One region of the Streptomyces sp. NPDC001410 genome, then DNA from elsewhere that is predicted to be linked to it. Evidence: riboswitches for the same ligand, from Rfam matches in the RefSeq annotation. Region 1 holds a riboswitch; the other holds the start of a gene.

The links. Region 1 has a riboswitch for cyclic di-AMP ahead of ACFY3C_RS21370 (transglycosylase SLT domain-containing protein). Riboswitches for the same ligand answer to the same signal wherever they lie in the genome.
Region 2: it holds a riboswitch for cyclic di-AMP, as region 1 does, so the genes downstream of both, ACFY3C_RS39270 (C40 family peptidase) here and ACFY3C_RS21370 (transglycosylase SLT domain-containing protein) in region 1, are expected to answer to the same signal.

What each region holds. Positions count from the first base shown of each region.
Region 1 covers NZ_JBIAWE010000009.1:192,873-197,981, reverse strand. Annotated here, with positions in the region: gene ACFY3C_RS21380 (outer membrane lipoprotein carrier protein LolA) at 1-593, opposite strand, end outside; gene ACFY3C_RS21375 (polyprenyl synthetase family protein) at 841-1,851, opposite strand; cyclic di-AMP (ydaO/yuaA leader) riboswitch at 2,351-2,564, shown strand; gene ACFY3C_RS21370 (transglycosylase SLT domain-containing protein) at 2,570-3,058, shown strand; gene ACFY3C_RS21365 (HAD family hydrolase) at 3,094-3,906, opposite strand; gene ACFY3C_RS21360 (FAD-dependent oxidoreductase) at 4,060-5,109, opposite strand, start outside.
Region 2 covers NZ_JBIAWE010000024.1:50,835-55,943, reverse strand. Annotated here, with positions in the region: gene ACFY3C_RS39290 (helix-turn-helix domain-containing protein) at 1-853, opposite strand, end outside; gene ACFY3C_RS39285 (ATP-binding protein) at 1,066-1,521, shown strand; gene ACFY3C_RS39280 (LysR family transcriptional regulator) at 1,602-2,540, opposite strand; gene ACFY3C_RS39275 (LysE family translocator) at 2,624-3,247, shown strand; gene ACFY3C_RS39270 (C40 family peptidase) at 3,255-3,728, opposite strand; cyclic di-AMP (ydaO/yuaA leader) riboswitch at 3,731-3,879, opposite strand; gene ACFY3C_RS39265 (hypothetical protein) at 4,299-4,607, opposite strand; gene ACFY3C_RS39260 (ATP-dependent Clp protease proteolytic subunit) at 4,616-5,109, opposite strand, start outside.

The sequences.
Region 1 (5,109 bases):
ACCGACTTCAGGGCCTCGTCGGCGAAGTCCTTGGGCGTGGCCGGCGCCTCGGCCCGGTGCTCCTTGCCGGAGTCGGCGGCAGTGCCGTGGAAGACCTCGTTGCTCTTGCTGTCGTAGCCCCAGACGTCCTTGCCGTCGTGGATGAGGCTGTACTCGGAGCCGCTCTCCAGCAGCGAGAGCTTCTGCCGGTCCGGGCCGTCGGTCGCCACGCGCAGGGTGTGCGTGCCGGAGACCAGCTCGGTGAGCTTGGACGTCGGGTCGGCGGAGGAGCCGTCGCCGCCCTGGGCCGCCCCGGACGCCAGGCTGCTCTCCAGGCCGCCGAGGTCCGGCAGGCCGAGGTCGGTGCTGACCTTCACCGTGCCGGACAGCTGCTGCACGTCGGACTTGGCGATCTTCTCGATGAGCTGCTGCGCGGTGATCTTCGGCAGATCGGGGGAACCGGAGTCGGCGAGAGCCGGGACCAGCCCGATCGTGGCCGCCGCCACCCCCACCACCGCGACCGGAACCACGTACCGGGCGGCTTTGCGGCGCCCCGTGGGCAGGTCCTCGCCCTGCCCGGCGCCCGTTGCCTCGTCGGATTCGTACGGTGCCATCTGTGCCTTACCTCCGTCGTCGGCGGCGGCTGTCCCCACACTGGTCCACCTGAGCCGCCATTCTCACCCGAATCGGTGAGGAGTGGTGATTTCCGTGGTTTCCATCTGACCAAATCGGCCGTGAGGAAGCGTCAGACCACGGAGCCAACTCCGTGTACGCCTGCGGTATGACACGCGAGGGCGGCGCCTCCCCCGACCCGTAGGGGTCGTGCGGGAGACACCGCCCTCAAGACAGGTGCGGGACGGGTCAGCCGGCCCGGTGCACCACCGCGTCGCACAGCTCGAGCAGCGCCGCCTTGGCGTCGCACTCCGGCAGCGGGGCCAGCGCCGCCCGCGCCTCCTCCGCGTACCGGACGGTGTCCCGGCGGGCCTGCTCCAGCGCGGGGTGCGCGCGCAGCGCGGTCAGCGCCTCGGCGTGCCGGGCGTCGTCGCTGAGGTCGGAGTCGAGCAGCTCGCACAGCGCGATGTCCTCGGCCAGGCCGAGGCGGGCGGCCCGCTCGCGCAGCCGGAGCACGGGCAGCGTCGGGATGCCCTCGCGCAGGTCCGTGCCCGGGGTCTTGCCGGACTCGTGCGAGTCGGAGGCGATGTCCAGGACGTCGTCCGCGAGCTGGAAGGCGACCCCGAGCCGTTCGCCGTACTGCGTGAGCACGTCGACGACCGTCTCGTCGGCGCCGGACATCATGGCGCCGAACCGGCACGACACGGCCACCAGGGAGCCCGTCTTGCCGCCGAGCACGTCCAGGTAGTGGTCGACCGGGTCGCGGCCGTCCGAGGGGCCCGCGGTCTCCAGGATCTGCCCGGTGACCAGCCGCTCGAACGCGAGGGCCTGGACCCGGACCGCCTCGGGGCCGAGGTCGGCGAGGATCTGGGAGGCGCGGGCGAAGAGGAAGTCGCCGGTGAGGACCGCGACCGAGTTGCCCCAGCGGGTGTTGGCGCTGTCCACGCCGCGCCGCACGGAAGCCTCGTCCATGACGTCGTCGTGGTACAGCGTGGCCAGGTGGGTCAGCTCCACGACGACGGCCGACGGCACGACGCCCGGCGCGTACGGATCGCCGAACTGCGCCGCGAGCATGACGAGCAGCGGCCTGAACCGCTTCCCACCGGCCCGTACGAGGTGCTGCGCGGCCTCCGTGATGAACGGGACCTCGCTCTTGGTGGCTTCGAGCAAGCCTTCCTCGACAGCCGCCAATCCGGCCTGGACATCGGCTTCCAGAGCCTGGTCCCGCACGCTCAGCCCGAACGGCCCGACGACGGTCACGAGGGGTCTCCTGTCTGCTGGTGTCTGCTGGCGATTACACGGTTTGTCGATAGGTCGTTGCCATCACTCAAGTCAGCGTATCCGGTCCTGTTTCGATCACCGATAGCGCCCACCGGTCCAGCCCGGGCGGTATCGGATCAGGGTCGGTATGTTTTTGATCATCTGATAAGTATGGGTACACAATGACTTAACAGGATCTCGCCCGATTTGTCGCGAACCGCACGGCGGGCGGAGTACTCCTTTTGCACCACACCCAGCAAATCTCCCGAATCCCCCATGTCTGATTTGGTACTCTTTGCCATTTCGTGAGTTGGGTCACGCGGGCCCAGGAATCGGCCAATGGGCGCCACCCCCGTTCTCCCCTTTCCACATCGGGCAGTTGAGCGTTGGCAACCGCAAAGGATCAAGTGCCCCATTCGGAACAGATCAAGGTCAAGTGCCTCATTGGGTGAATCAAGTACTTGTTCCTGACATGTGCTGTCGCATAGCTTCCGGGCCAGTCAGACGAACGCCGAATCCTGCCGCGTCTGACACCACCCATCGACGAACTCATTCGTACGGCAGGAGCGGGGGACCCAGGTAAGCCGCCGGACCGGACGACGCATGTCGCGCCGGGACGGCTAGGGGTGAAGTCGTGCCTCCCCCCAGAGGTACGGCCGGGCACCTCCCCGCCCGAACCCGACAGCTCACCTCGTAGGCGACGGAGAGGAACGTCCCCATGCTTGCTGCCGCTCAGCCCCGCCGCACCCGCACCAACCGCCTCGTCCGCAAGCTCGCCGTCATCGGCACCGGCGCCGCTGTGCTCGCCCTTCCCGTCATCGGCGCGACCAGCGCCTCCGCGGCCACCCCCACGGCCACCACGCCGTCCACCACGCTCGCCGGGTACCCGAACAACCTCGACGGCTGGATCCGCGAGTCGCTCGCGATCATGGCCCAGAAGGGCATCCCAGGGACGTACAACGGCATCTACCGCAACATCATCCGCGAGTCGTCCGGCAATCCGGCGGCCATCAACCTCTGGGACTCCAACGCGGCCAAGGGCATCCCGTCCAAGGGCCTGCTCCAGGTCATCGACCCGACGTTCAACGCGTACCACGTGGCCGGAACGTCCTTCGACATCTACGACCCGGTCGCGAACATCACGGCCGCCTGCAACTACGCGGCCGCGCGCTACGGGTCGATCGACAACGTCTTCGGCGCCTACTGACCGGCGCCCACGGCGGGCCACTACTGATATCCCGGTCAGTCGGTCGGGAACAGTCTTTCGAGGACGACGGCGATGCCGTCGTCCTCGTTCGACTTGGTGATCTCATCGGCGACGGCCTTGAGTTCGGGGTGGGCGTTCGCCATGGCGACGCCGCGTCCGGCCCAGTCGAACATGGGGATGTCGTTGGGCATGTCGCCGAACGCGAGGGCCCGGCCGGCGGCGATCCCCAGGTACTCGGCGGCCAGCGCCAGCCCCGTCGCCTTGGTGACCCCGGACGGCTGCAGTTCCACGGTCCCGGGCCCCGACATCGTGACCGTCGCCAGCGAGCCCACCGCCGAGCGTGCGATCGCCGCCAACTCGTCGTCGGACAGCGTGTGATGGCGCAGCAGCACCTTGCTGATGGGCTCGCACCACAGGTCGTCGCGGCGGCCGACCCGCACGGCCGGCAGGGTCGGGTGCGGCATCAGATACCCGGGTTCGATCAGGGTGAGCCCGTCCACGCCGTCCTGGTCGACGGCCGCGTAGACCTGCCCCACCTCGGCCTCGATCTTGCCGAGCGCGGTCTCGGCCAGTTCCCGGTCCAGCCGGACCGACCACAGCAGACGGTCGGCGCCGGCGTCGTAGACCTGCGCGCCCTGCCCGCACACCGCGAGCCCCGTGCTGCCGAGGCTCTCCAGGAGGGGCCGTACCCGAGGAGCCGGGCGGCCCGTCACCACCAGGTGCCGGGCGCCGGCCCGTGCCACCCGCTCCAGCGCGGCGCGCGACCGGTCGGAGACGGTGTCGTCGCCGCGCAGCAGCGTCCCGTCCAGGTCGGTGGCGATCAGTGAGTATGCGGGGGGTGCGGCCATGATCAGAGAATACGGATCCCACGCCCCGCCGACTCACCCTGAAGTTCCCGGACTTGTGTGCCCCTCAGCCCCAAGTGGCCCCTGCCGCCGCCCTGATGGTGTGGAGTTGACGCGATCGGACCTGCCGGTGAGCGAGACGGCGTCGTCCGCGGCTCAGCCGTGTGCCGCCGCCAGATGCCCGGCCAGGCGCGGCGAGGCGAACTCCGTGCCGCAGACGAAGCGCATCACCGGGCCGTACGAGGACGCCGCCGGGAGGCCGGTGAAGTACAGGCCGGGGACGGAGGAGACGTACCCGGGTCCGAGCCTGGGCGTACCCCGGCTCACCGCCAGCCGGGTGCGCAGCTCAGGGCCGAGGAAGTCCATCGCGGCGATGTTCACGCGGTAGCCGGTGGCCGCGATGACGTGGTCGGCCGAGAGCCGCTCGGTGCCCTTGCCGTGGGTGCGGACGGTGAGGACCGGGCTGCCGTCCGGGGCCTCGGCGCCCACCACCCGCTCGACCTCCTGGACCTGCACCCTGCCCTCGAAGCGGTCGCGCAGCCACCAGGCGCCGAGCGGGCCGAGGACCCGGCGGACCAGGTAGTGGCGGGTGCGGGCGGGCAGGAAGCGGTACGCGTGGGGGTAGTGGCTGAGCGCCCACAGGGACCAGGCACGGCCGAAGGGCGACTCGGGGCGCAGCCTCGGCTGCTCCCAGGGCGGGGCGCCGAAGGCGACCCGGCCGCGGCCGCGCGCGACCACGCGCACCCGGGCGCCGGCCTCGGCCGCGAGGGTGGCCGCCTCCAGCGCGGACTGGCCGGCGCCGACGACGATCAGCTCCTTGCCGGCGAAGCGGGTGAGGTCGTGGTGCTGGGAGCTGTGGGAGACCGGACCGGTGAGCGCCGGACCGTCGGCCGCCGCTGCCGCCAGCTCCGCCGGGAGATGGGCCAGCCCGGACAGCCCGGTGGCGACGACGACCGCGCGTGCGGTGAACAACTCCCCCGAGTCCAGCTTGAGTTCGAACCCGCCGCTCTTATCGCGGTCCACGGAGACGACCCGGACCTGCTCCAGGTCGGGCAGCAGCTTCTCCTGGAACCACTCGCCGTACGCGATGAAGGTCTCCACCGGGACGATGTCCTCGTCGGTCACCAGCCGGCGGACACCGGCCGCGTCGCAGTAGTCGGCGAGGGTGTGGCCGGGCTGCGGGCAGTCGAGGTTGGAGGCGGCGGG
Region 2 (5,109 bases), on a different contig from region 1:
CGTCACCTATCCCGGCGATGTAATCCAACGAGTCCTCGGTTGAAAGGGCGTGGATCTGGAGGGTGTTGAAGGCCTCCAGGTAAGCCTTGAGGTCTTCTTTCCGTTCCAGGTAGAGGCTACTCGTCAACTGGTCGAGAACAACCACATCCAGATCAGAAGTGCTCTGAAATGAGAAAATAACGAAAGGCCCGGTGAGGCCGACATGCGCACCGGCGGCGAACGGGAGCACCTGGAGGCGCACTTGGGGCAGGCGGGCGCACTCGACCAGCCGGGCCAGCTGCCGCGCCATGACCTCCGGCCCGCCGATCTCGCGCCTGAGCACCGCCTCGTCCAGTACCGCGCTCAGCTCCAGCGGTGGATCGGAGCGCAGCACGTCCTGCCTGGCCAGCCGCACCTCCACCAGCGCGTCCAGCCGCTCCTCGTCCACCCCGTCCAGGGCCGCACGGGTGACCGCCTGAGCGTATTCGGGCGTCTGCAGAAGGCCGGGAACCACCGTGGTCTCCAGCGTGCGCATCCCGGTCGCCTGTGACTCCAGGCTGATGAAATCACGGTAGGTGGGCGGCAGGATGCCGCGGTAGGCGTGCCACCAGCGGCTGCGGCCGCCCGCCTCCTCCGACCCCGCCAACATCAGCAGCAACTCACGCAGTTGGCCGTCCCGTTCCCCGTAGGCGTCGAGGAGTAACCGCACGTCGGCCGGTTTCACCCCGCTGGCGCCGGTCTCGATGCGGCTCACCTTCGACTGGTGCCAGCCCACGAGACGGGCAGCCTCACCGCTGGTGAGCCCCGCCCCGGTGCGCAGTGCACGCAGCTCGGCGCCCAATTTGCGACGCCGCACCGCGGGACCGTTCTGCATGGGTTACTCCTTACTCCTTACGGGCCACCCAAATACGGTCTCGCGTCGCAGAGTTCACCGCTTTGAGCGACAGATATATGCATATCTTGGTGGATCGCTCCCCGGACCGGCCCGGTGATGGCAGTCTGGCGAACAAGCACCAGTCCGGGACCGTACTCGAACCATCCGCTCCTCGTCGGACTGCGGTCCCGTGGGAAAGGGACGACGTCGCCATGGCAGACCATCTGGAAGCATCCGTCACTCTGCCGAGCGATCCCGCCTCGGTCTCCGCGGCCCGCTCCTACGTGGTGGGAACCCTCGAGGAGTGGGGGCTGCCGTCGGACACCGAAGCGGCCGACACCGTGCGGCTCATCGTCTCCGAGCTGGCCACCAACGCCGTACAGCACACCTTCGGACAGTCACCCACCTTCACGGTCGACATCGCTCTGGACCGTGACGAACATCTGCGCATCGGCGTCACGGACAGTCATCCGCGCTTTCCGAAGAGACTGCCCGCCGCCGTCCAGCAGGACAACGGGCGCGGCATGGTCATCATCCGCTGGCTCACCGCCGAGTGGGGCGGCAAGCTCCGCGTCCGCCCCACCCACGAGGGCGGCAAGACGGTCTCCATCGAACTCCCCTGGACCATCCCGGCCGAGCCGGTCACGGCAGGACAGCCGGAGCTCTAGGGCCTGTCCGACAATTCCCGTCCGCCCCTGCTGAACCGCTTCGGCACCATGCGGCCAACCCCACTCGGCCGGGCGACGCTTCACCGGGACGGCCGCTGACCCACCGGCGTCTGCCGGGCGCGGCCGAACGCCCCGTGCAGCAGGGCCCGGAACGCCTCCGCCGCCGGAGCGACCTCGTCGGGCCGGAAGGCGACCGAGATCGTACGGCGCAGCCGTCCCGCCTCCAGCGGCCGCACCCCGACCGGAGTCACCGCGGTCCGCGCCACCATCTCCGGTACGACGGCCACCCCGAGCCCCGCGCTGACCAGCGCGCACACCACGGCGTACCCGGGGGTCGGCACCAGCAGCGCGGGAGTGGCGCCCGCCTCGGCGAGCAGGGCCTCCACCTCCCGCCGGGCCGGATGGTGCGGGGCCATGCTGATCAGCGGTTGCCCGGCCAGCTGCTCCAGCGGCAGCCGCGACGAGGCGCTGCTCAGCGCATGACCCGGCGCCGTCACCAAGACCAGCTCCTCCACCAGGACCGGCTCCAGACCGACCGAGGCCGGCACCGCAGCGGCCTCGCCCGGGTGGTAGGCGTGGGTCAGCGCCAGATCCACCTCGCCGGCCGCCACTGCGGCGACCCCGGCCGGCGGGTCGTAGTCGGCGACCGACAGCTCGACGTCCGGGTGCGCCCGGCGGAACGCGCTCAGCGCCGGCGGCAGCAGATGGACGCCCGCGGTCGGGAAGGTGCCGAGCCGCAGCACCCCGCCCGACAGACCGGTCAGCCGGGCCAGTTCGTGCCGGGCCTGCTCCAGCTCGTCCAGCACCCGCCGGGCCCGCGCCACCAGCACCTCGCCCGCCTCGGTCAGCCGGGCCCCGCGGTGATGCCGCACCAGCAGCGCAGTGCCCGCCTCCCGTTCCAGCTTGGCCAGCTGCTGGGAGAGCGCGGGCGGCGTATAGCCGAGCCGGTCGGCGGCCCGTGTGATGGAGCCCGCCTCCGCGACGGCGACCAGCGCGGCCAGCCGCGTGGGATCGTACATGGCACAAGCCTAAAGCACTGCTTAAGGCAGACCCTGCTCATTCGAAATACCTGCTGAAGGCTCGCTCCGTGCACGCTGGCGGTATGGACGGACAGCTCATCGCCTTCACCGGGATCGCCGCAGGACTCGTCGCCATGCCGGGCGCCGACTTCACGGTGGTCGTACGCAACGCCCTGGTCTCCCGCCGCGCCGGTGCGGTCTGCGGGCTCGGCATCGCGGGCGGCCTCCTGGTGCACACCACGCTGGCGGTGGCCGGAGTCGCCGCCGTGCTGGTCGCCGTCCCCGCACTCTTCCGCGCGCTGCAGTTGCTGGGCGGCGCCTATGTGCTGCAGCTCGGCGTGCGGACCCTGTGGTCGCTGCGGCGGCCTGCCACCGCCACCGCCTCCGTCGAGGCGGCACCGCCCGTTGCGCACCCGCTGCGGCAGGGCTTCGTCACCAACGTCCTCAACCCGAAGGCCTCGCTGACCTTCCTCAGCCTGCTGCCCCAGTTCGTGCCGTCGGGTGACTCCGCGCTGCCCAGGACGCTGCTGCTCGCGCTGATCGTCTGCACGCTGGCGCTGGCGTGGTTCCAGGTGGTGGCCCTGCTGGTGGACCGGCTCGGCAGGTGGCTGCGCCGGCCCCGGGCCGCCCGCATGCTGCAGGCGGGCACCGGGGCGGTGTTGACGGTGCTGGGAGCGGCTCTGCTGCTGGAGCCGCTCCTGCCCTGAGCCCGGGTCAGCTGACCCGGCCGTACCAGACGCTCCTGCTCCAGATCTTCTCCAGCCGCACCACGGACCCGGTCTTGGGGGCGTGCCAGATCTTGCCCTTCCCGGCGTAGATGCCGACGTGGTAGACGCTCGAACCCGAGTGGAAGAACACCAGGTCGCCGGCCTTGCGGCTCCGGGCCGAGATGTGGTGCGTCTTGTTGTACTGCTGGGCGGCCGTGCGTGGCAGCTTCTTGCCCGCCTTCTTGAACGAGTAGAGCGTCAGCCCCGAGCAGTCGAAGCGGCGCGGCCCGGTGGCCCCCCATGCGTACGGGGCACCCTTCTTGGAGGCCGCGACCTGGAGTGCCTTCGCCGCCGTGCCGGCGGCCGAGGCGTCGGTGGCGAGGCCCGGGACCACGATCGAGCCGCCGACGGCGGCGAGGGTGAGAGCCGAGGCCGTACCGGCACGGGCCATGAGCGACGGGACACGATTGAGCGCAGTCATGCGCAACCCTTCGTCAGCCGCCTGTGAAGGATGACCTGTCGGATTCGGGCTGGCGAAGTTGCCCGGCCGTGTTGCCACGGCTTCACCCCAAGGGCTGCTCGGTGCGACCGCCCGTCTGTGCGACGAACGTCCGTTCCGGCGACCCGTCTTGCTCGGGTCCTCCACTCCTGCCGATCCACTCCTGTCGACCGGTCATCCGGGGCGGCGGCAGGACTCGGCGTCCGCCCGGATCGCCCCGCCGTGGTGGCGGGGGCTTGTCGTCAGACACGGATCTTCACTCACAGGAGTCGGAAAATCCCAATGGAATCGGGGATTTGTGGTGTTACTCACCACTCACCCGTTCGGGTGGACGCTGCTGTGTTCGAGGCACCGTCAGATCCCGCACGTAGCCCCGGACCTGGGACGAAGCACTTTCTCGCCGACCTTGAACCGGCGTACTGCGCAAGCCGGGAGACCCGGAAAAAGTTCTGGAGATACGCCGGCCGGGGGTACGTCGTTCGGGCCGTTTCGAGTCCGGCTCCGGCGGGTCCGTCGACGCGTTGGGCCCGTCGGGCCGGACGAGCGTCCGGATCAGCCCACGCGGTCCGGCGGGAGCACGACGCGAGCGGTGCGGCGCTCGCCGTCGAGCACCCTCAAGGCCCGTGCCAGCGTGTCCCCATGCAGCTCCGTCTCGCCGCGCTGGTGCATGAGGGCGAGCGCGTCGCGCAGCTCGGACGCCTTGCGCACCAGGGCCTGCGCCGCGCGCAGCCCGCGGTAGGTGTCCCCGGACTGCGCCGGGTTGATCCGGCCCAGCAGGTCGACCGCCTCCAGATAACGGTCGATCAACTCGCCCTCGGCGCACGTCAGGGCGGGCAGCGGCGGAAGCTCCGGTGGCAGCATCGGCCGGCTCACCCCGCGTGCTGTGCGCCGGGGGTGCTCCTGCGGCTCGGGACGACGCCGTCCACCAGGCCGTACGCCAGTGCGCCCGGCGCGTCCAGCACCAGCTCCCGCTCCAGGTCCTGGTGGACCTGTTCCGGGGTGCGCCCGGTGTGCAGGACCAGCATCTCCTCCATGAGCGTGCGCGTCCGGGCCAACTCGTCGGCCTGGATGACGAGGTCGCTCGGCTGTCCCTTGGCCGGTTCGGGCAGCGCGGGCTGTTCGAGCACCACGCGCGCGTTCGGCAGCGTGAACCGCTTTCCCTCGGTCCCGGCCGCGAGCAGGATCGCGGCGGCCGAGGCGGCCTGGCCCAGGCAGTAGGTCTCCACGTCGCAGGTGACGTACCGCATCGTGTCGTAGACCGCCGTCAGCGCGCTGAACGAGCCGCCCGGGCAGTTGATGTACAGCGTGATGTCCCGGTCCGGGGCCGCGTGTTCGAGGTGCATGAACTGTGTGATCACGTCGG